Regions from separate parts of the Erythrobacter sp. S57(2025) genome, predicted to be linked through region 4. Evidence: predicted binding sites of a transcription regulator. Region 4 holds the regulator's gene; each other region holds the start of a gene.
The links. The regulator LexA, encoded in region 4, represses DNA repair genes until DNA is damaged. The targets are predictions, from matches to a motif close to GTTCCNCNCTTGTTCT.
Positions count from the first base shown of each region.

Region 1: AC0V6N_RS08565 (deoxyguanosinetriphosphate triphosphohydrolase) is a predicted target of LexA. The motif match lies at 2,710-2,725, and genes of this name have one in related genera.
Region 2: AC0V6N_RS06460 (error-prone DNA polymerase) is a predicted target of LexA. The motif match lies at 2,964-2,979, and genes of this name have one in related genera.
Region 3: AC0V6N_RS12430 (ribonucleoside-diphosphate reductase subunit alpha) is a predicted target of LexA. The motif match lies at 2,254-2,269, and genes of this name have one in related genera.

Region 1 is NZ_CP200299.1:1,759,008-1,764,808, forward strand. Features, by position in the region: gene AC0V6N_RS08550 (long-chain-fatty-acid--CoA ligase) at 1-160, opposite strand, end outside; gene AC0V6N_RS08555 (ABA4-like family protein) at 280-741, opposite strand; gene AC0V6N_RS08560 (NAD(P)H-binding protein) at 748-1,485, opposite strand; gene AC0V6N_RS08565 (deoxyguanosinetriphosphate triphosphohydrolase) at 1,478-2,671, opposite strand; gene AC0V6N_RS08570 (aspartate/glutamate racemase family protein) at 3,010-3,714, opposite strand; gene AC0V6N_RS08575 (alpha/beta fold hydrolase) at 3,829-4,803, opposite strand; gene AC0V6N_RS08580 (SO2930 family diheme c-type cytochrome) at 4,800-5,801, opposite strand, start outside.
Region 2 is NZ_CP200299.1:1,324,798-1,330,598, reverse strand. Features, by position in the region: gene AC0V6N_RS06480 (recA-like protein) at 1-220, shown strand, start outside; gene AC0V6N_RS06475 (Y-family DNA polymerase) at 162-1,745, shown strand; gene AC0V6N_RS06470 (PilZ domain-containing protein) at 1,810-2,145, shown strand; gene AC0V6N_RS06465 (phosphoribosyl-AMP cyclohydrolase) at 2,208-2,774, opposite strand; gene AC0V6N_RS06460 (error-prone DNA polymerase) at 2,997-5,801, shown strand, end outside.
Region 3 is NZ_CP200299.1:2,594,626-2,600,426, reverse strand. Features, by position in the region: gene AC0V6N_RS12440 (TraB/GumN family protein) at 1-670, shown strand, start outside; gene AC0V6N_RS12435 (alpha/beta fold hydrolase) at 858-1,766, shown strand; gene AC0V6N_RS12430 (ribonucleoside-diphosphate reductase subunit alpha) at 2,338-4,377, shown strand; gene AC0V6N_RS12425 (hypothetical protein) at 4,427-4,696, opposite strand; gene AC0V6N_RS12420 (hypothetical protein) at 4,695-4,865, shown strand; gene AC0V6N_RS12415 (hypothetical protein) at 4,879-5,172, shown strand; gene AC0V6N_RS12410 (PilZ domain-containing protein) at 5,263-5,622, shown strand; gene AC0V6N_RS12405 (hypothetical protein) at 5,645-5,801, shown strand, end outside.
Region 4 is NZ_CP200299.1:1,104,522-1,110,322, reverse strand. Features, by position in the region: gene AC0V6N_RS05335 (molybdopterin molybdotransferase MoeA) at 1-873, shown strand, start outside; gene lexA (transcriptional repressor LexA) at 1,083-1,766, shown strand; gene AC0V6N_RS05325 (ComEC/Rec2 family competence protein) at 1,795-4,062, opposite strand; gene gltX (glutamate--tRNA ligase) at 4,140-5,540, shown strand; gene AC0V6N_RS05315 (citrate synthase) at 5,585-5,801, shown strand, end outside.

The sequences.
Region 1 (5,801 bases), 650 kb from region 4:
CAGCAAACAGCGCGATAAGCTGGCGCGTGAGAACATCCGTCTGCGCATAGGTCGTGCGGCGATCGCCGTCTTCCAACGCAATCGCATCAGGGCGTTCTTTCGCCCAATGGTGCAGGAATTGGTCAAAGGTCCGGTAATCGTGGTCTACTGGGCTTGTCATAAGCGCCGCTCTCTCCCTCATTCACTCTCGGAAATTAGGTTAAGCATGACAGGCAACGCGCGTCTATCGGATTCGCGCAAGCGACCTTGCCTCTTCGACTAACGCAGCGTTCCGCGACGTTAGTCGTATCGCTTTTGTCGCCGTGCAGCTGGCTCACGCACCAACAGCCAGATGAACAGGCCAAGCGGTCCTGCCAGAAATGTCGCGAGCAAAATGGGGGCCTGAACAAAGCGGCTGATCACTTTGTCATCGCCATCGCGCGCGATCCAGAGGCCGACAAACAGATCAAAAGCGAGATAATGCACCCAGCCGATCGTCACGCCTGCATCGCTCGCGAAAATAGCGCGTACGCCTTCGATAGTGGTAAAACCAGTCGCAGCGCCCTCACCCGTCGTCGTGCCGGGCGGTAGCCACCCGCCGATCACGCCGATAATGCTGAAGGCATAAACGAAGCACAGAAATCCCACGACCATGTAGAGCAGCACCGCCATCAGTAGCTGCCATCGCGGCAAGAGGATCAGCGCTGCCCATGCGATCATGGCCAGCATGTTCGCTGTGCCAAAGACAAAATCCCACCCCATCTTTGCTTACTCCGTAAGATCCGGCTGCTTAGCGCGCCATTCACGCGCCGCGCGCTTCATCGCGTCGTTATCATGCGTAAAGCGCCCGGCGGCTTTACGCAAAGCCAGACCCAGCGCGGCCTCAGCGACCAATTGGGAATCCACAGAACGGTACATGGCCCACTTTTCTGGCATCAGCGGATCGGTGATCGGACTGGCGATCTTGGCAAGCGTTTCAAGTGGCCGCAAATCGCCCTCGCGCGATCCCTTGAGCAGGCCGGGACGCAGGATGTCGAGCCGCTTGAAACCAACTTTGGAAACGGCTTGTTCGACCTCACCTTTCACTTGCAGATAGAAATTCTTCGCTGCTGGGTTCGCGCCTGCCGAGGAGATGAGAACCAAATTGGAGATGCCCGCTTTTTGCGCAGCTTCGGCGGTTGACAGGACAAGGTCGTGATCGACCGCTCGAAAGGCTTCCTCATCGCGGCCAGCCTTGCGCCAAGTTGTACCGAGCGCGCAGATGAGCGCGCGTGGTCGCACCGCTTCAAAAACTTCGCCCCATTTCGAAGGTTCGGCGACGAACACTTCGACCCGCGCGCCCTTGGGTAATTCCGGTTCACGCCGAGCAATACCGACAATGCGCGCTTGATCACCCTCGCTCGTGATCTCAATCAGCCGGCGCCCCATCATCCCGGTCGCACCGACCAGACCGATGCGAACAGGCGCCTTATGGGCGGTGCCAAAGCTCTTTTTGCGCTCAGACATTTATCAGTCCCCTCGGCATTTCACCATAGATCGCCTCGCAGGATTGCATCGCGAACCGATCGCTCATCCCGGCGATAAAGTCAGCAATAGTTCGACTCCGCTCGGGCTCTTGCGAGGGTAGACGGGCCTGCCAATCCGCTGGCATCAGTTTTTCATCTTGCGAATAGGCCGCGAACAAACGCGCAATCACATCGCGCGCCTTCTCCGCGGCGCTCACCTGTTCAGGGTGGAAATAGAGTTTTTCATACATAAACGCTTTCAGCGCCCGCTCGTGTTCTTGCATGGCGGGCGAGAAGCCTGCCAATTGACGGCCTGCATCGCGTATCTCTGCAACAGAGCCAAAGCCCTTCACCGCCTCACGCGAATGTTCAAGAACATCATTGACCATCAAACCGATTTGATCACGGATCAATTCGCGCAATTGCCTCTCGCGCGGTGCGCCGGGAAACCGTTTTTCAACCGCGCGCCATTGATCAGCCAGAAAGTCGAGTTCCAGCAGATCGTCCAGCGTCAAAAATCCAGCACGAAGACCATCGTCAATATCGTGATTGTCATAGGCGATGTCGTCCGACACCGCCGCAATCTGCGCCTCAAGCGAGGGCCAAGTGCCAAGCTTCATCGGAAATGCCTGATCGAGTTCAGCCAGCGCCCAGTTAGGAGCTGAAACAGGTCCGTTATGCTTGGCCAATCCCTCGAGCAGATCCCAGGTTAGGTTTAGACCATCATGCTCCGGATAGGGGCATTCGATCCGCATCACTGTGCGCAAAGCCTGCGCGTTGTGGCAAAAACCGCCATGGCGCACCATCGCCTCTGACAAAGCAGCCTCCCCCGCATGGCCAAAGGGCGGATGGCCAAGGTCGTGTGCCAAGCACAATGCTTCGGTCAAATCTTCATCCAGTGCCAGCGAGCGGGCAAGCACACGGCCGATCTGCGCAACTTCAATCGAATGGGTCAGGCGTGTGCGATAGTGATCACCATCGGGCGCAATAAAGACCTGTGTTTTGGACTTCAGCCGCCGAAAGCTCATTGAATGAATGATGCGATCACGGTCGCGCTGAAAATCAGTGCGCGGACCTCTGGTCTCGCGAGCATCTGCCAAGGGCCTGATGGGCGAAGCAGACGCACCAAATTCACGCCCGCCATGGGCAAAGGGATCAGCAGCATAGGGGGCGCGGAAAAAGGTCACAGACACTCGCTTATGCCAGTGGGGAGGCGCGCTCAACGGGAACAGAAAGGCAACTTCAACGGATTGCAGTGGACAGCGGGCGCACTGGCGCAAGCGCAGGTGCAGTTCAGAGAGATTTTCGGAAAAAATGGGACCGCCCACCGGGTGCAATGGGGGGGTGGTGAGCGGTCCCAAGAGCTATTCGCTCTTGGGTCTACGGTGCGACCCGAAGACCCGGAACTTGCCGTTATTGTTAGATGACAAATTCGAGACGGCAATTAGGGTATGTGCCACTAGAGTGCACCCTTTACCGACTGGTAAATGCGACGAACCGTTTTTTCAGGTAGGTAAGTGGTGAGTTAACCCACCGCCTCTTGTTCAAGCATCCAGTTGGCAGCGGCTTCGCAATGAATTCGGGTTAAATCGAAGACCGGCAGAACATTCGCGTCCACATCAACGATCAAATCAAGTTCCGTGCATGCGAGCACAATGGAATCTGCGCCCTCTTGTGATTTGTTGGTGATGATTGTTTTGAGCGCCCGCTCCGCATCGCGCGTCACTTTGCCCACCATCAGTTCATCATAGATAATGCTATCGAGCTTTTCGACGTTCGCCATGTTCGGCGGCATCAGATCAATACCATGGCCGACAAGCCGTTTGCGATAGAAACTCTCCGTCATAACGTTGCGCGTACCGATCAAGGCGGCTTTCCTATAGCCCGCTTTCTTGAGCGCCTGGCCGACATGTTCGGCGATATGCAGGATCGGAATACCAACCGCATCAGCAACGTCATCATAGAGTTTATGCATCGAATTCGCGCCGATCAAAAGCGCCTCAGCACCGGCCCCTTCGAGCCGTTTGGCGCTTTCACTCAGGATGCCGCTGGCGCGCTTCCAATCTTTGTCTTCTCGAAGAGCGTAAAGCTGGCAGAAATCCAGGCTTTCGACCAGCATCGGCGCGGACGCCATTGGCGCTGCTCGGCGCTGAACGATCCGGTTGATCCGTTCATAATAGATGCCCGTCGACACCCAGCTCATCCCGCCGATTAGTCCCAATTTACGCAAGACGGCCCTCGAATCTCTTGAAGCAATGACCCGGGTGTAGCGATGAAGCGCCCCGCGCGTCCATAGGGTGCAATTCACGCCGTAGAAATGGGGGTTTAGATGGTAAACACTGGGTTAATCAGGCACCGTCGCAGTGGTTTCCAACCATGAAGTCACGTCAGCCAGTGTGGCTTGCGGAGCCTCTTCTTGCGGCAAGTGGCCGATGCCAGGATAGACGATCAGCTGAGAATTTTGCAGATTTTGATCGAGCCATTCACCAGCCGCAACCGAGATTAATCTGTCTTCTTCGCCCCATAGAATCAGGGCTGGCATGGAGAGGCCTGCCACTTCCTCTTGGCTAAGCGGCGTGTATTCGGTTGAGAAGCGCGCCATGGTCGCTGCGCGATTGCCGGGATAGCGCAGCATTTCCCAGTAACGATCCACCGCTTCTTCAGTCACCACGCTCCTTACTGAAACCGACTGTTCAAGGCTTCGAGCGATTAGTGAGCGCGGTGTGATCTGCTCAGCGATCAGATTGACGCCCGGCATTCGTGCAATTGTAAAACCAATATTGCCGCCATCATCGTCGTCTTCATCGACGGAGACGCTGTAGGGTGCACCGCCAGCATCGACGAGGATCAGGCCGGATACTCTGTCAGGATGTGCAATCGCATAGGCGAGAGCGTGTTTCCCGCCCATTGAGTTACCACCAAGAATGAACTGCGAAAGGCCCAGTGCGGTCGCGACCTGATCAATGTCGGCGGTGAAGTTTGCACGGCTGTAATCATGCGCAGGATCGGCGCCAGTCAATCCATGACCGACCTGGTCGATGCGGATAACGCGATAATCCTGCGCGAGCACATCAACCCAGGGCTGCCATGTATGAAGGTCGGCATTTGATCCATGCAGCAGCACAATAGCAGGCGCATCTCTAGGCCCCTCGTCACGCAAGTGGACTGTCACACCATCTGCTATTTCGACGAATTGTGAAGGCTCTCCGCCATATTTGGCCCGCATTTCTGCCGGATCAGTGTCAGGCGTGCGGAATATCAGGAATGCGATGACCAGCAGCGCGGCCAACACGCCAATGATCCGCAAAAACCATTTCATGGCTCCATCCCCTCAATCCATTCACGCATCAAAGCCACGGCTTCATCATCTATTGTAGAACGGCCCAATTCCGGCATTGCAACACCGGGTTCATCCGAATTCATGCGGTGCACGAGGATGGACTTATCTGGCTCTCCCGGAGCGATCGAAACCAGCAGCCCCCCTGCCCCGCGTCCAGCTGCAACTGGAGGCTTGCGAACGCCTAGTGCGAAGGGATCATCTTGCTCCCAGCGCAGATCGAGACCCGAATTAGACGCGCCGCCTCCTGGCTGATGGCAATGGGCGCAATTTACATCGAGATATGCCCGCGCCTTTTGCGCCGTGCTACCCTCTGACGATTGCCACACGGGCAGAATATCTGCGCTTTCTGGCATCGCGGTAAGGTGGCCATGCTCAACCATCTGGCCAAGCCATTGTGTCGAGAGGTTGCGCGCCTTTGGCCCGATTGGAATGATCTCGCCGTCCAAGGAATGGCATGCCTTGCATTGGTTCATATTGGGGATGCGGTAGCTGATCTCCTGCCCCTCAGGCGTCGTGATCGGCACCCGCGCCCCCGCAAGCGCCAATCTTGCTTCGCTCTGCTCCTCATTCCAGCGATAGGGCAGCGCGACCCATCCGGCCTCCCGGTGCAAAAGCACGCGCGTTTCGATCAGGCGCCGATCATCGCGTTCGCCAAAGGCAAAGGTTTTGATAATGGCTGTCCCGACTGGCATGTCGATCAATCCCTCGCCATCGGGAGTAAATTGAGTGCCGCCCGCACGGTAGATGAAGCGCAATTTATCAGCGCCATCGGAAAATAGCGGGGTGTTCAGCTCGTAGGAATGGACATGCGGCACAGGAACCTGCGCGGGCCCATCTGCGAAGAAGCCAAATTCTGATAACGTGCGCGGCATTCCATCAAGCACAGCTGCGTCATTCACGTAAGCAAGCGGAGGCGGCACAGCGCCCGCATCGCGCGGCAACGTGACCGACAATGCCAGCGCGACCACCGCGGCTCC
Region 2 (5,801 bases), 220 kb from region 4:
GTTTTGGAACGCTGATGCGCCCGGTCCGCCAGCATGGAAAGCCGAACTGTTCCGGGCAAGCTGCCATGCGCCCGGCAAGTGGACACTAAGCAATGACAAAGGCCCCCTCAAAATCCGCCAACCCGGTATCAACCAGCCCGCCAATTCAGACGCGGCGGATATTGGCCATCTGGTGCGCCCGACTGTCGGTCGATCGCTGGCGGGTGTCGCTCGCGCCTGAGGGGGAGCAAGTTGGACAGGGGGAGGGGCCAGATAGCCATCCCACCGTTCTGATCACCGAAACCGCGCATGGTCCGCGCATTGCAGCGGTGAATGAGGCCGCGCGTCAGGCCGGTGCACAATCTGGAATGATGCTCGCCGATGCACGCACGCTTTGCCCTCAGATACAGACGGCACCTGCTGATCCTGCAGGTGACTTGGCGCATCTAGAGAAGCTTGCCGTTTGGGCACAGAGATGGGGCCCGTGGAGCGCGCTTGATCCACCCGATGGTATATTGGTTGATGTAAGCGCAGTTGCGCATCTGTTTGGTGGAGAGCAGCGCCTGCTCGCTGATGTTCAAGAGGCATTTTTAAAGCGTCAACTGAGTGTGCGTGCGGCGATTGCTCCCACAGCTGGGGCGGCATGGGCGCTGGCGCATTTCGGACCCCAGCGCGCGATTCTTGATGCGCATGGGGACATGATGCGTTGGCTGGGCAATTTGCCGGTTGCAGCGCTCCGGCTTGATGCAGATGTTCTCACCGTCTTGCGGCGGTTGGGGCTTAAGCGGCTCGATGACCTTGCCAATATAACGAAGGGCGCAATTAATCGCTCTGAGGCGGCGGCGCGCGATGCGCTCCATCGCCGGTTCCGTAATCGCAAATCTCCTTCGGCCAATCCGCTTATTCGCCTGGATCAATTATTGGGCCGTGTGCCTGAACCGCTATTGCCCGTGGTTCCGCAGCAAATGCCATTGGTTCAGCGCCGTTTGATGGAGCCTTTGCGTCACCGCTCGCTGCTTGATCGTGTGCTTGATGATCTTGCCAAGGATATGGCGCGCGCTCTGGAGGGGCGAGGCGAGGGTGCACGCCGCTTGGAACTTGGTTTGTGGAGGGTCGATGGCGAAGTGCTTGTCAGGCGGCTTGAACTGGCCTGTGCCACGCGTGATCCGGCGCATATGACACGCTTGTTTGCTGAAAAAATTGAAGATGTTGATGCCGGTTTTGGGATTGAGACAGTGCGCCTGCGTGCCAGTTGGGCTGAGCCGCTTGCGCTTACTCAAAAAGATGTTGAGCAAGCGAGCGAACGCCATGGCACTTCGCTTGCTGCCTGCATGGACCGGTTGACTGTCAGGCTTGGTTCGAAGGCAGTGCGGCGTCCGGTGCCGCGGGCCAGCCACCTGCCGGAACGTGGGCAAGGGTGGCAGCCTCCTTTGGTCCCGGTGGCAGGTTCATGTCCGTTGCAAAAGACTCAGGGTAGGCCCCTAAAAATGCTCGATAAACCAGAGAAGATTGCCGTGCTTTACGCGTCACCCGATGGCTATCCGCAACGCTTTCGATGGCGCGGCAATGTGCATGAAGTGGCGCGGGTAGAGGGGCCGGAACGCATTGCACCTGAATGGTGGCGGCAGAAATCGACTATTCGTCTGCGCGACTATTACCGGATCGAAGATGCTGATGGCTGCCGTTATTGGGTTTATCGCCACGGCATCTCTGGTGACGGCCGCGGAGGGGTGCCTGATTGGTTTCTGCAAGGGCTGGGCGCGTAAATAGTAAACGGAGCGTTAGGCACGCGATCAAACTTAATTTACGAATTCATGCCAAGACGGTGAAATGACGGAGACAAATGTAAATCGAACAAGGGAACGTCGCCCACTTGGGATCATGGTGAAAAGCCGTGTCCAATCGCGCGTGGTATTCGTTGATCTGGTCGACATCTCTGAAGGCGGTTGCAAGATCAAGGCAAGCCGTGGTTTCGCAAGTGTCGGTGACAGAGTGACGATGAGAGTCGCCGGGGTAAATGCTCCGCTCGGCAAGATCGCTTGGATTGAGGATCGTTATGCAGGTGTTACGTTCGAAGGTGAAATGCACGAAGCCGTGCTGGACCATTTGTGCTCGCTAACGATGGATGACCTGTCTCAGCAAAAACAGCGTTTGCATCGTCTCTAAGACACAAACAAAAAGGGTCGGAGCAATGCCCCGACCCTTTCTCCAAAAACTAGATGTACCGCTTAGCTCGCGCTGAATGGCAGCGAGCTGTGATGCAGGACAATCTTGAGATCGCCATTTTCGTCTTTTTCGTAGGCGAATGAGTACTCAACCTTCGTCACGCCGCCGTCCGCGTCAGTGAACATGTAGTTGCCCATCGCAACAGCCATGTCTCCGCTGTCCGAGATAACAGTGCCGTTATTGTCCCATTCAACATTGGTGTAAGGACGGATGGCAAAGCCGCCATCTTCAGTGCCTTCGGCGCCCACGAAGTAGCTGAGCGCTTCTTCTGTGGTTTCACGGAACTGATCTTCTGCAGCCAAGGTTGGCTTGAATAGGATGGTTGCGTCATCGCCATAAGCATAGTGCGTTGCGATGTGTTCCTGAGCGCGCGCGCTGTAGTCGCCGTCTTCGCTGAATACAGAGCCGATTGCGACAATGCCTTCGCCCCATGCTGCTTGTGCAGCTGCGACTTCTTCAGCGGTGATTGGATTGGCGGTTTCGCCCGCTGCAGCGGTTTCGTCACCAGCGCAAGCGGCCAATGCCAATGCGCTAATCCCAAGAACTGAAACAGATGCAATTTTGTTCATTTGATACTCCCTAACGAGGGAGCCTGTCGCCCCCTCGATCAATACAAGCGCCACAAGTTGAGGCGCAAATACGTCCGACATCACGAGCAGGATTGCTCGCCAGAGGGGCCCGGTCCGTTTCGGTATTACGTATCATTGGCGGGAGGGTTCCCGTAAATTGCAGAATTTGCATTTGGCGGATTATCGTTAGGAACATATATAGAACAAAAACTAGAATGACCTATGCCTGATGCCCCTTTAACCCCAGATAAGCGCACGCTGAAATTGGATCCTAACACGGTCCAAGCCCCTGAACGTGCGCCCTTCGTCGAACTGGGCCTGGTGAGCTGCTTTAGCTTCCTGCGCGGGGCATCGGATGCGGTGGATCTGGTCATGCGCGCCTATTCATGTGGCTATGATGCGATTGGCATTGCCGATGCGAACAGTTTTGCAGGCGTAGTGCGGGTACATACCGAGGCATCGACACTCAAGATTAGGCCAGTGATTGGCTGCCGCATCGAAACGGTGGAGGGGCTCGCTTTCCTTGCCTATCCCAAGGATCGCGCCGCCTATGGCAGGCTGTGTAGCCTTATCAGCGCTGGCCGGATGCAGACGCTTAGCGGAGAGTGGCAACAAAAAGGCGTGTGTGAGATCAATCTGGCGATGCTGAGACAGCATTGCGATGATGTGCAGCTCATTCTGCTCCCGCCGGAGGATTTGGCGACTCAGTACACGCTCCACTTACCCAGCAATGTTGTAGCGCTGCATCCTGAAGTGGAGAATCAACCGGGAGGACGACTTACCTGTACCGCGCCATTTGCGGAGCTGTTGCCGCATCTCACCGCGCAACTGCCTACATTGCGCCATCTGGCCGCGAGCTATCTGTACCGCGGTGATGATGTGGGGCGGATTGACCGCCTTGATGCGTTGGCGAATGCACATGGCCTTGAGCTGTTGGCGACCAATGATGTCCATTATCACGCGCCAGAGCGTCGACCTTTGCAAGATGTGATGACGGCCATTGCAAACAAGACGACAGTGGTAGAGGCCGGACACCTGCTCCATGCCAATGCGGAAAGATATCTGAAACCCCCGCAAGAGATGCAGCGACTGTTTGCTCGCTGGCCTCACGCGATCCAGGCGGCTCGTCAAGTGGCGGATAACTGCAACTTCAGTCTTGAGGAGTTGCGCTACGAATATCCGGAAGAGATATATCCAGATGGTCAGTCTCCGCAGGAATTTTTGAAGTCAGAGACTTGGGCCGGGGCTGGGCGACGTTATGCTGAAGGTGTGCCGCTCTCTGTGCGCGAAACGCTTCAACGCGAGCTTGCTCTGATCGCAAAGCTAGACCTTGCTCGCTACTTTCTCACCATCAAGGATATCGTCGATTTCGCTCGCTCGGTTGATCCGCCAATCCTGTGTCAGGGGCGTGGGTCAGCGGCCAATTCGGCGGTTTGTTATTGCTTAGAGATCACGAGCGTTGATCCCGCCAAACACCAATTGCTGTTCGATCGCTTCATCTCTGAGGAGCGTAAGGAGCCACCCGATATCGACGTCGATTTCGAGCATGAAAGACGTGAGGAGGTGATCCAATACATCTATGAAAAGTATGGGCGGCACAGGGCTGGACTGACCGCAACTGTCATCCATTATCGCCCACGCATGGCGATCCGCGAAGTGGGCAAGGCAATGGGCCTGTCTGAGGACATCACCAGTTCGCTCGCTCGTACCGTTTGGGGCGGGATGGGCCGCGAAATTGGTGAGGCGCATGTCGAAGAGATCGGCATGGATTTGTCCGATCCGCATTTGAAACGTGTGCTCAAACTGACCGAGCAGATGATCGGAATGCCCCGCCACCTCTCGCAACATGTCGGCGGGTTTATCCTCACGCAAGGTGCGCTCACACAGACAGTGCCTATTGGCAATGGTGCCATGCCAGATCGCAGTTTCATCGAATGGGATAAGGACGATATTGAGGCGCTCGGCATCCTGAAGGTCGATGTGCTGGCACTGGGCATGCTTACATGCATTAAAAAGTGCCTTGATCTGCTTGAGGCGCATCATGGCCGTACGCTCAATCTTGCAACGGTGCCGCGCGAAGACCCGGAAACCTATGCGATGCTGCGCAAAGGGGATTCGCTGGGCGTGTTTCAAGTCGAAAGCCGGGCGCAGATGAATATGTTGCCGCGCCTTCGTCCGCGCGAGTTCTATGATCTGGTCATTCAAGTTGCGATTGTGCGGCCCGGTCCTATCCAGGGCGACATGGTGCATCCCTATCTGAAACGTCGGCGCGGGGCAGAGCCAGTGCGTATCCCGGCGCCTTCTCCGCAACATGGCCCGCCTGATGAGCTTTCGAGTATTTTAGAGCGGACGCTTGGTGTACCGATCTTTCAGGAACAGGCGATGAAGATCGCACTGGATGCCGCCAAATTTAGCTCAACCGAAGCCAATCGCCTGCGCAAAGCCATGGCGACCTTCCGTTCGCGCGGGATGGTGCATGAGTTGGAAGATCTGATGGTTGGTAAGATGGTCGAGCGTGGCTATGACCCTGACTTTGCAGAGCGCTGTTTCAACCAGATCAAGGGGTTTGGTGAATATGGCTTTCCCGAAAGCCACGCTGCGTCTTTTGCGCATTTGGTCTATGTGTCGAGCTGGCTCAAATGCCATTTTCCAGCAGCCTTCGCAGCGGGGCTTCTGAACTCGCAGCCAATGGGGTTTTATGCCCCTGCCCAAATCGTTCGCGATGCGCGTGAGCATGGGGTGGAGGTGTTGCCTGCCGATGTGAACTGCTCTCAATGGGATAACACTTTGGAGGAGCTGGAAGAGGCTGGAGACGTAAAAACGGGGCGCATGGACCGACATATCGCATTGCGCCTTGGTTTGCGGCAGGTTGATGGCTTGCCTGAGCATGTCGCGGCACAACTAATCGCAGAACGCGAAGAGAATGGCGCTTACCGTGATGTGGCCGAATTGCGCGAGAGGGCGGGCTTAGGGCCGTCACATATCGAACGGCTCGCCAGTGCAGATTGCTTCACCTCAATGAACCTT
Region 3 (5,801 bases), 1.5 Mb from region 4:
TGATGTGTTTCGCCTGATCTTTCGCGGAGGACGTTTTACCAAGCTGCCTGATGGAGCTGTTGCGGGTGACTATCTCTCGGTCGAACAACGCCAGCGCCTTGCCGCACTCGAGGCAGAGCATGACATTGATTATGATCGCCGTAGCTTTCTGATGACCGGGTTTGACCTGCTCGCCCGGCGGCTCGACTTTGATGATGATACGACGGACGATGCAACCGATGTGGTGCGCAAGGCAGCAGACCGCGCGGATGTGCCGATCACCCGGCCAGAGCGGTTTCGCGGCGAAGACTTGCTCGACAATCTGGCAGACGCTGATCCTGCCTCTCATATCCCCTGCCTCGAAGCGGCGATGAGCGCGACCGAAGCGGGTCAGACAATTATCGAACAGCGCGGAGAGGACTGGCGCACCTTTGACGTGCCAGCGGTCATGCAAAACCCGCTCGAAGTGGCGCTGGGAACCTGCTGGCCTTGGGCGGACCCGGAACTGGGTGACGAAATCCGGGGCCAATGGGTGAGCATGATTGCCGAGGCTGCAAATGATGAAGGCGTAACCCTTGCTGTAGTGCCCCTTCGAGTGCTGGCAGAAAGCGATGGCGTCCTCGATCAGTTGGAAGGTCAGGGTTTTGAAATTGGCGGGCCTGATTGGCGGGGCAATTTGCCGGGCGGCTAATCCCGCGTCACCGCGTGTCTATTCAGCGCAGCTTACCGATCGGTTTCTGTATCCTTGAAGCCACGCGCCTGGCTTTTGTTCATATATGTAACATGAAACGTTGATCTGCTTAGGTAAACCGGCTTTGATACTCTCAGGTTCGCGCAGGCACTAAAGCCCCGCAAGAGGGTGATTGAGGAAAACCACTATGCCGCATATTGGGGCGAACGGCCTTTCGCTGTTCTATGAAAGCCATGGCAATCCTGATCATGAGCCAATTCTATTGGTGATGGGATTGGGTGCACAGATGACTCTGTGGCCCGATGAATTTGTGGCTGCTCTGGTTGATCGAAAATACCGCGTCATCCGCTTCGACAATCGCGACATTGGGCTTTCTGACAAGATGGAAGGCGCACGCGCGCCAAAGCCTGCATGGCAAGTGATCCGTAAGAAGATCGGTTGGCCAGCCAAGGTCCCCTACACTCTGGAAGACATGGCCGACGATGCCGTGGGCTTGCTCGATTCGCTCGAAATCAGCCGCGCGCATGTTGTAGGTGCGTCGATGGGCGGGATGATTGCGCAGCTGACTGCGGTGAACCACCCTGACAAGCTGCTTTCGCTCACTTCAATCATGTCGACCACTGGCAATGCATCGCTGCCTCTTGCTGAAAAACAAGCGATGCAGGCGCTGACCGCGCCGCTTGCTTCGCTGGATGAAGAGACCGTGGTGAAGCACGGCATCAATATCGCGCAGAATATTGGCAGCCCCGGTTATCGCCCCGATCCAGAGCGCTTGCGTGAACGCGTGCTCAAAGGTGTGCAGCGCAGCGTCTACCCGCCCGGCCTGCCCCGCCAATTGGCAGCTATCATTGACGATGGTGATCGCCGCACCCGTCTGGCGCAGATAACCACCCCCACTTTGGTGCTGCATGGTGAGGACGATCCGCTGGTGAAGCTGGAGGGCGGTAAGGACACCGCCAAGCATATTCCTGGCGCAAAGCTGGTGACGATCCCTGGCTGGGGCCACGATCTGCCGCTGGAACTGGTGGACAGATTGGCTGACGAAATCGCGCTTCATGCCAAGGCGGCGCGCGCTGCCACACCGATCAGAACCTAGCTTACTGATTCTTTGTCGATTGCCGGGTCTCTGCCGTTTGAGCGGCGATGGCCCGGCCGGCCGTGAGCTGCCCCCAACGGCCACCCGCGCAACATTGTTGCGGTGAAACAGGGTAAAGATTCACAGATTGATTCACATGATTCAATCACCAAATTTTTCTTCACAGATTCACTTTGGGGCTTGCGCGATCCACGACTCAAGCTTTTCCGGCGCGTCGCTGCACTGCAACATAGAGTTGTATCCTGAATCGGATACAATTCATGGTTAATCACCCGTTGACGGCCAATCGCCTCTGATTCATTATCTAGGGGTTCGGTTCGCACTGGACCCCCAAATGCTTGTGATTTCTCCCGAGCCTAAACGTTAATCGTGAAGGCCCGAGCGGGGGAGGAGTCGGTCAAGTTGGGTCTTGTGTGGATTGAATGGCGGATAACCTTGTGGGCCTGTTGGGGGCGACCAAGGGGGAAGCTGTCGATAGATTTGGTGCAGAACAGAATCGGAACAAACGCGATATTCCGCTATGGTGTGGAAACGCTCTATCCGATTCGGATGATGTGAGAACGGGGCTACAATGGAATTTAAGGCAGGCGACGAAGTGCTGAGCGAGACAGAAACGGGTGAAGCGCTCGAGACCGAGACGAAAAGTACTCCCAAGAACACCAAAGGCGAAAAGGCCGTGATGATGGACAAGGCAGATAAAGGCAGCGAGGAATTGATCGCCGCCAAAGGCGCAGAAGCGCTTGCCGGTGCTATGACCGAAGCGGTCAAAGCCGCTGCCGACGATGACAGCAAAAAGGTCAATGATCGCCGTTTTGACGTTGTTACCGATGATGCGCGCGATGCGAACCTGACCGAGTTTGGTAAGGAAACGCTGACCGATCGCTATCTCTTGCCCGGAGAATCGTATCAGGATCTGTTTGCCCGTGTTGCAGATGCCTATGCTGATGATCAGGAGCATGCCCAGCGCCTGTATGATTACATTTCAAACCTGTGGTTCATGCCTGCGACCCCGGTTCTTTCAAACGGCGGCACATCGCGCGGCCTGCCGATCAGCTGCTATCTCAACTCAGTTGAAGACAGCCTCAACGGGATTGTCGGCACCTGGAATGAGAATGTCTGGCTCGCGTCCAAAGGCGGAGGCATCGGCACCTATTGGGGCAATGTGCGCGGCATTGGTGAACCGGTTGGCCTGAACGGCAAGACCAGCGGCATTATCCCATTCGTGCGCGTGATGGATTCGCTGACCCTCGCGATTTCGCAAGGCTCGCTGCGGCGTGGTTCGGCGGCGTGCTATCTCGACGTCTCGCACCCGGAGATTGAGGAATTCCTCGAGATCCGCAAACCCTCTGGTGACTTCAACCGTAAGGCCCTGAACCTGCATCACGGCGTGCTGCTGACCGATGACTTCATGGAAGCGGTTCGCGATGGCGCGGAATTTGAGCTCAAATCGCCCAAAACCGGCGAAGTGCGCGGCACAGTGGATGCGCGTTCATTGTTCCAGAAGCTGGTCGAATGCCGTCTGGCAACAGGTGAGCCCTACATCGTGTTCAACGACACCGTGAACCGCATGATGCCAAAGCATCACCGCGAGTTGGGCCTTAAAGTGTCGACCTCAAACCTGTGTTCAGAAATCACTCTGCCAACCGGCATTGACCACCTTGGCAATGATCGCACGGCTGTGTGCTGCCTGTCTTCGCTCAACCTTGAAAAATGGGATGAGTGGAACGGCGACAAGCAATTCATCGAAGACGTAATGCGCTTCCTCGACAATGTCCTGCAGGACTATATCGACCGCGCGCCCGACGAAATGGCCCGTGCGCGCTATTCAGCTGACCGTGAACGCTCGGTTGGTCTGGGTGTGATGGGCTTCCACTCTTTCCTTCAGCAAAAAGGACTGGGTTTCGAAAGCGCGATGGCGAAAGCCATGAACCTCAAAATGTTCAAGCACATTCAGGCCAAGGCATCCGAAGCCTCCATGCTGCTGGCACAAGAGCGTGGACCATGCCCAGACGCTGCTGAAATGGGCGCGATGGAGCGGTTCTCCTGCAAAATGGCAATCGCGCCGACCGCGTCGATTTCGATCATTTGCGGCGGCACGAGCGCCTGTATTGAGCCGATCCCTGCGAATATCTACACGCATAAAACGCTGTCCGGCAGCTTCATCGTCAAGAACCCGTATCTTGAAAAGCTGCTCGATAAAAAGTCGAAGAATTCGAACAATGTGTGGAATTCGATCCTCGAACGCGGTGGTTCGGTCCAACATCTCGACTTCCTCACCGAAGAGGAAAAGGCGAGCTTCAAAACAAGCTTCGAAATCGACCAACGTTGGCTGCTAGAATTCGCAGCAGACCGCGCGCCGTATATCGATCAGGCGCAGTCGCTGAACCTGTTCATCCCGGCTGATGTTGATAAGTGGGACTTGATGATGCTGCACTTCCAAGCATGGGAGAAAGGCATCAAATCGCTCTATTATCTCCGGTCAAAATCGGTCCAGCGCGCAGGCTTTGCCGGTGGCGTCGAAGCGGACAACACTGACGAAGCGCTCAAAATCGAGCTGTCCGCCAATGCCGGCGAGCAAACCGATTATGAAGAATGCCTGAGCTGCCAGTAACGCGCTGCCAGTAAAGCGCTGCCCGACAATGGACAGATGCCTCATCTAACTACGCAACAAGGGTGCCGAGTTTTGGCTTCATGAATCCAGAGCCCGGCACCTCGATTGCGATAGCAGTTGGCGCAACCGCAATTGTGTTTTTCTGCTTAAACTTGGTCGCCATAGGATTGACCATCATTAGCAAAACAACCCGCCTGCGATGGCGCTTTACAGCGATCATTGCAGGCGGAATTGTTTGTTTCACATGCCTGTTGTTCGCTGTTGCCATGTTTATGGGGCTATCAACGAACTGGTCCGAAACCTCAAAATCGCTGATCATGCTTGGGATCGCAGCAGGCTTTGTCGCCGCGATTGGATCGGCGGTGTTGCTGATCGCCAATCTGTTTGTTTCGGTATCCGCGCCGGTTAGAGCCTACCTCATTCTTGTGTCGCTTGCGGATTTCCTTGTATTTCTCCTGCCCGCCGCTCTTGCTTGGATATTCTTTTGAGCGTTCAGACGCCATGATCCCAACTGAAATCCTCAGTCTGTTCGATTGGTTTCTTGACCTCGATCTGGGGCCTTATGGCGCATTCATCGGCCCAGCGATTTTGGGTGCGTTGTTTCTGGCGGGCGGTTGGTCTGCGGTGCGAGAGGCGCGCCGGGACGCCAATGACGACCGGCGCGGATTTCTGGGGTGTTTCGGCTGGGGATTGGTTGCAATCGGCGCGCTGTTTTTCGGCAAATTGCTGTTCGACCTGCTCGCACCGCCGATAATGCTCCTGATCACGCTGCTGTTTCTCGAAGCCGCCAGCTGAGCGCATCGCGCACCCCAAATTCCTCCTGATTGCTGTGCGAAACAGTGGTTTACGGTGCCTTAAACTTATCGGGCTATCTCTGCGTGCATCATGCGTACTCGGCAAACCACACGCAAAAGCATCACGCTGCCTGGCCGTTACTTTACTGGTTCGGGGATTCCGGAGGATGTGCAACTGTCTGACCTCTCGGTTGGCGGCTGCCGGTTTGCGTTGGGTGAGCGTGGTCTAACGCCTGGCATCCCTGTACAAATCTATGTCGGAAAATCAGGGCCGCATCGCGCCTCTGTTAAGTGGATCAAAGATGGCGAAGCGGGCGTGACGTTCAACGCGCCGCTTTCCGAAGAGCTGTTCACCTCTTTCCAGACGAGCCATATTCCCGACCCTGCCAGCATTGGTGTTGCCGACGAGTTCGAGGATATGTCCGGGGTAAAGCCGCAGCGTTTCTGCTGATAGTGCGCCAATGACGCTTGGCGTGCTCCTTCCCATAACATTTGCCTTCATCGCATTGTTTGAGGTCAGACTGTTCAGCCATTGGCGCAGCAATGGGTTGATCACCACCTCGGCTGCGAAATTCATGATCATCGCCACGATATTGCTGCCGGTGATCCTTTACGTCGTGTTCAACCTAA
Region 4 (5,801 bases):
CTGATCCAAGAGGATGCGACACTTGACGGCATGATGGTCATGGCGACCGAGATGCCCTCTCCCGGTCAGCACATCCGGCGCGCAGGCTTCGACTTCGGTGAAGGCGACACGCTGCTCACCAAAGGTTCAGCCCTCACCCCTGCTGCAATGGCACTGGCGATCGCGGCCGGGCATGGCGAAGTGCCGGTGGTGGCCGCGCCCAAGGTCGCTGTGCTCGACAGCGGTGATGAACTGGTGCCCGCAGGAGAGCCTCTCGCCGCGCACCAGATCCCGGCAAGCAATGGCGTGATGCTGGCGAGCATGGTGGCTTCCTATGTCGGCATGCCCACCATGCTTGGCCCCGTTCCAGACGATGCCGCCGCGCTTGCCACCGCGTTGCGGCGGTCGGCAGACTGCGACATCCTCATCACATCAGGCGGCGCATCTGTGGGCGACCATGACCTCATCCAGCAGGCACTGCGCGATTGGGGCGCCGACATCGCGTTTTGGAAGGTTGCGATCAAGCCAGGCAAACCGCTGATGGTGGCGACACGGGGGAAGCAGGTCATACTGAGTCTGCCGGGTAATCCGGTATCGAGCTTCGTGACCTGCTTCCTGTTCGCCCTGCCCCTGATCGGGGCGGCCATGGGAGCTGGGGAGCCGCTGCCGCAAAGCACTCCGATGCGAGCCGCGCACGACCTGCCTGCCACCGGCAACCGGCGCGAGTTCCTAAGAGGGATCGCTATGGGCGGCGAAGTCAGCCTCGCGGCATCACAAGACTCAAGCGCAATACGGTCACTGGCAACGGCAAATTGCCTGATTAACCGCCCGGCCAACTCACCTGCGAGCAAGGCTGGGGACCTCGTTCCTGTCTACAACCTCCAAAACGGCTGAGTTCTGCGGGGTTTGGTGATCTGAGGCGCTTGACTTGGCAATTGAAGTTGCCTACTTGTTCTACATCCGTTCACCATATAGGTGCGCGAGAGAGTGCCTTGTAATGCAGCTTTCCGTGTGAATGGGCGCTGCCTCTGAGGGCGCGACAAGTTTGGCACTTTGCAGCGTTTGCGCGCTGCGCGACGAGTGCGCCTTTACGGAGTTTGCCCATGTTAACGGCAAAACAGCATGAACTGATCCGCTTCATCCAGCAGCGTCTGGAGGAAACAGGGGTTTCGCCCAGTTTTGAAGAGATGAAGGAAGCGCTTGATCTCAAGAGCAAGTCGGGCGTTCACCGTCTGATTTCAGCGCTTGAGGAACGCGGCTTCATCCGTCGTCTCCCCAACCGCGCCCGCGCTTTGGAAGTGATCAAGCAACCTGAGGATTCGACACCTGCACCGCGTGCGAGTGCGCCTGCGATGTCGGCACGAGCGCCAGCAGCTAACACTAACGTGCCCGAACCGGCCAATGACGTGATCGACATTCCGCTTCATGGCCGGATCGCAGCAGGTGCGCCGATTGAGGCTCTAGAGGGGCAAAGCTCGCTTCCCGTGCCCGCGGCTCTGCTTGGCCCCGGTGAGCATTATGCGCTTGAGGTATCTGGCGATTCGATGGTCGAGGCAGGCATCTTCGATGGTGACTTTGCTCTGATCCGCCGCACCAACACGGCGCGCGATGGCGAGATTGTGGTTGCGCTGGTGCGCGGCGAAGAGGCAACGCTCAAATACCTCCATAAGGATGGCGGGCTTGTAAGGCTCGATCCGGCAAACGCCTCCTATGACCCACAGGTTTATGGCTCGGGCGAAGTGGAAGTTCAGGGCAAGCTTGCAGGCTTGCTACGTCGCTATCACTGATACGGTGTTCGCGGGGACAGGTGCGGCGCTAGTCGTCCTCCCCGCGCCACCAACCATGCTCACCCTGCTTGCTAGAGACGCTGGTGACTCGTTCATTGGTCAGATCAAGTGCAAGGCCTCCTGTTCGAATGAGCATGCGACGATCCGCCTTCAGCCAGCGCGGTGAACAAGAGCGCGGCAAAAAGCGGTCAGCCACCACGATGTCCGCGCGTTCACAGGCAGCGGCCAAAGAGCGCTCCTCGATCATCTCCCGATTGCGGGCAAGCAATAGCGACCAATCCCGCCCTCCTCGCGTGATCTCGACTGTGCAGAATTCAGGAGAACAGCGAGCTCCCTCCCACTGCGCCAAAGGCACAGGCTCACTCGTCACGCTGGAAAGCTCAAGCAGGTTGTCACGCGAATAGGAAGAACGGCTGTCGCGCAACGATAGCAAACTCCTGCTTCCGTCAGCGTTTGGAATGGTGATCCCCACATGCCGCCCCTCCCGTCCGATAAGTACGTCTGGAATAGGCGTTGTTAACAGCATGAGGGTCGCAACAATTGCAGGAGCAAAACCAAGCAATCGCGCTCGCCCATTCCATAGCGCAAGCCACAGGCCCCCGCCGACAAACAGCGCGATCGTCAAATAGCTCATCTGCGGCATCAGCTTTACCGAACCTGGCTGCTCTGCGGTGAAATGCGCAATTCCAAGCAAAAGGTTCAATGACCCCTCTGCCAACCACCAAAATGGCGCTCCCAGCCCCAGCAGATCGAAGAACAATGCAATCGCAATGAGAGGCATCGAAATGAAAGTGACCAGCGGGATAGCGATGACGTTAGCAAAGGCGCCGTAGACTCCTGCGCGGTGGAAGTGGAACAGCACGATGGGCATCAATGCAATTTCAATGACCAAGCCAGTGACGAACAGCATAAAGACGCCGCGCCCCGTTCGTTTGAGCCACGGCTCTTCGCGTGGCGCCATAAAGGCCTTTACCGGAGCACTTGAATGAAGCGCCACGATCGCAAGCACAGCTGAAAAGCTCATTTGGAAACTGGGCCCAACAACGCTTTCAGGCCACAGTAGCATGACAAAAACGGCTGCTGCCGCAACCATACGCAATGACAAAGCGTCACGCCCCATCGCCAAAGCGATTAGCACCAGCATTGCCGCAACGCATGCTCTGACCGTGGGCACCTGAGCTCCTGTAAGAAGTGTATAGCTCACCCCGGCCAACGCGCCGACAGCGGCGGCGGCTACTGGCAAACGCACTCTCAATGCCAAGGCCGGGAATAGAGCCAAGAGCTTGAGCGCCACGAAATACGCTCCAGCGATCACTGCACTGACATGCAGCCCACTAATCGCCAAAAGATGCGTTAGTCCAGCATCGCGCATGGCCTCTTCGTCGGCTTCGACGATTGCCCCCCGGTCCCCGCTAGCAAAGGCGGCGGCGATTGTGCCTGCTGATCCCTCGACATTGTCACGTACATGGGCAGCAATCTGACGTTGAAGGAAACCGATGGCTGGCCTGCCATCAGGGGCTTGAACGACCTCGATTGCACCCAATAGACTGCCTGTGCCGGCCAGTCCTTTAAACCAGGCGGCGCGAGCAAAGTCATAACCGCCGGGTAACATTGGGCTTGCTGGCGGCATTAGTCGGACGCGCATCTTGAGGATCGCACCCTCGCGCAAGACTTTCGCTCCGTCGCCTTGTGAATACTCGGCCTCAACTCGCAAGGCCTCTTCTAACGGCACGTTGATCCGTATCTTGCGGCTTTGCGCCGTTTCCGCGTCGCGCACCGCCATTGTTAATCGGATACGGTCTTGGGCAGGTTGGTCCTGCCGTTCCAGCACATAGCCCTGCACCCGCTCAATCATTGGGCGTTCGATCGGCTCAGCTCCGACCATTTCGGATCGCAGCCACACAATGCTTATGCCCAAGGCAAACAGTACTGAACACGCGATCACAGCTCGGCGCAGATGCCCGCGCCCATCATCCTCGCGCCACATTGCGAGCGCAAAAAGTGCCAATAAGAACGCGCTCCCCATTGCCGCCATCCATTGCCACGGCGTTTGGAGCGCAAACCAGGTCATAATCCCTGCGCCGAACACCACCGCGAGCCAAGGGGCACGGTCAAAGCCGGCCCCTGCCAAGAACCGCTCAGCAGCATCGGCTCCAGCGCTTGCAATGCTGGACAATCCGCCGCCCCTTTGCCACAGGCGGCGCGTTGCCCCATTGGGGCTTGGCAAAGGTGTGTCCTTGGCAGCAATGCTGCTTTCAGGCTCGCCAGCAATCGGTATTATCGGCGCATCAGCCATCAGCCATGTCCCCCTCGGAATACCCCCTTGGGCTTGGCCTGATCTAAGACGCTCAAGTGAATAGGAATTTTGCAGCTATGGCAAGCCCACACGCAAAGACAATTGTGACCCGCTTTGCGCCTTCGCCCACAGGCTTCTTGCATATTGGCGGCGCACGCACGGCCTTATTCAACTGGCTGTATGCTCGTCACCACGGCGGCAAAGCGCTGCTTCGGATAGAGGACACCGACAAGAAGCGCTCCACCCAAGAAGCGATTGATGCCATCTTGGATGGTCTCGATTGGATGGGTCTCGACTATGACGACGCGCCTACTTTCCAGTCTCAGCGTGCTGATCGGCACGCCGAAGTTGCGAACAAACTTCTAGAAACGGGTCACGCATACAAATGCTTTGCAACGCCTGAAGAGTTGGAAGAAATGCGGTCTGAGCAACGCGCGAACAAGCAACCCATGCGCTATGATGGGCGCTGGCGTGATCGCGACCCGTCTGAGGCATCTGAAGGCGCTAGCTACACGGTGCGGATTAAGACCCCACTTGATGGCGAAACGACCATTCAAGACGAAGTGCAAGGCAGCGTATCAGTAAAGAATGTAGAGCTTGATGATTATATCATCCTGCGAGCTGACGGCACACCGACCTATATGCTCGCAGTAGTGGTTGATGATCATGATATGGGCGTCACCCATATCATTCGCGGCGATGACCACCTCAACAATGCGTTTCGACAACTGCCAATCTACGACGCAATGGGTTGGGAACGACCGACTTATGCGCATGTCCCCCTGATCCACGGCCCTGATGGGGCAAAGCTGTCTAAGCGCCACGGCTCATTGGGCGTAGAAGCTTATCGAGATGAAATGGGCATACTCTCGGACGCCCTCTTTAACTACCTGCTGCGCCTTGGTTGGGGTCACGGTGATCGCGAAGAAATTACGCGTGCAGAGGCAATTGAGCTGTTTGACCTATCAGGCGTAGGCAAAAGCCCGTCGCGTTTTGACATCAAAAAACTTGAAAACTTGAACGGGCACTACATTCGGGAAACCGACGACGCTGTATTGGCACCGCTAGTGGCAAGCCGGATCGAAGGTGCATCCGATGTCGAACTGCTGGCTAAGGCCATGCCAGTTCTTAAAACTCGGGCGAAGAACCTTGATGAACTTGCTGAAGGAGCAGGCTTTTTATTCGCAAGCCAGCCTCTTTCCATGACCGAGAAGGCGGCAAAATTGCTAGATGATGACGGTAGAGCACGCCTGTCCAAGATTTATGCTGCACTTGCGAGTGAAAATAACTGGACAATCGAGGCTCTCGAAGCCACTACGAAGTCGCTTGCAGAGGAACTGGAACTGGGCCTTGGCAAGCTGGCGCAGCCAATGCGTGCTGCACTCACTGGGACGACTACATCGCCCGGCATTTTCGACGTTCTGGTCCTTCTTGGACGGGATGAATCCCTGGCACGGCTCGACGCGCAAAAGGCGTAAGAGCCGATCAAAGGCAAAAAAGAATTTAGGGCAGGAGACTAACCTTGGCAGATAAGCATGCGAAACTGGAGCTAAACGGGAATACGTTTGAATATCCCGTTCTTGAGGGCAGCACTGGCCCCGATGTCATCGATATTCGCAAGCTCTACGGCCAGACCGGCGCCTTCACCTTTGATCCGGGCTACAAATCCACCGCTAGCTGCGAAAGCGCGCTGACCTATATTGATGGTCAGGAAGGTATTCTGCTCCACCGCGGCTATC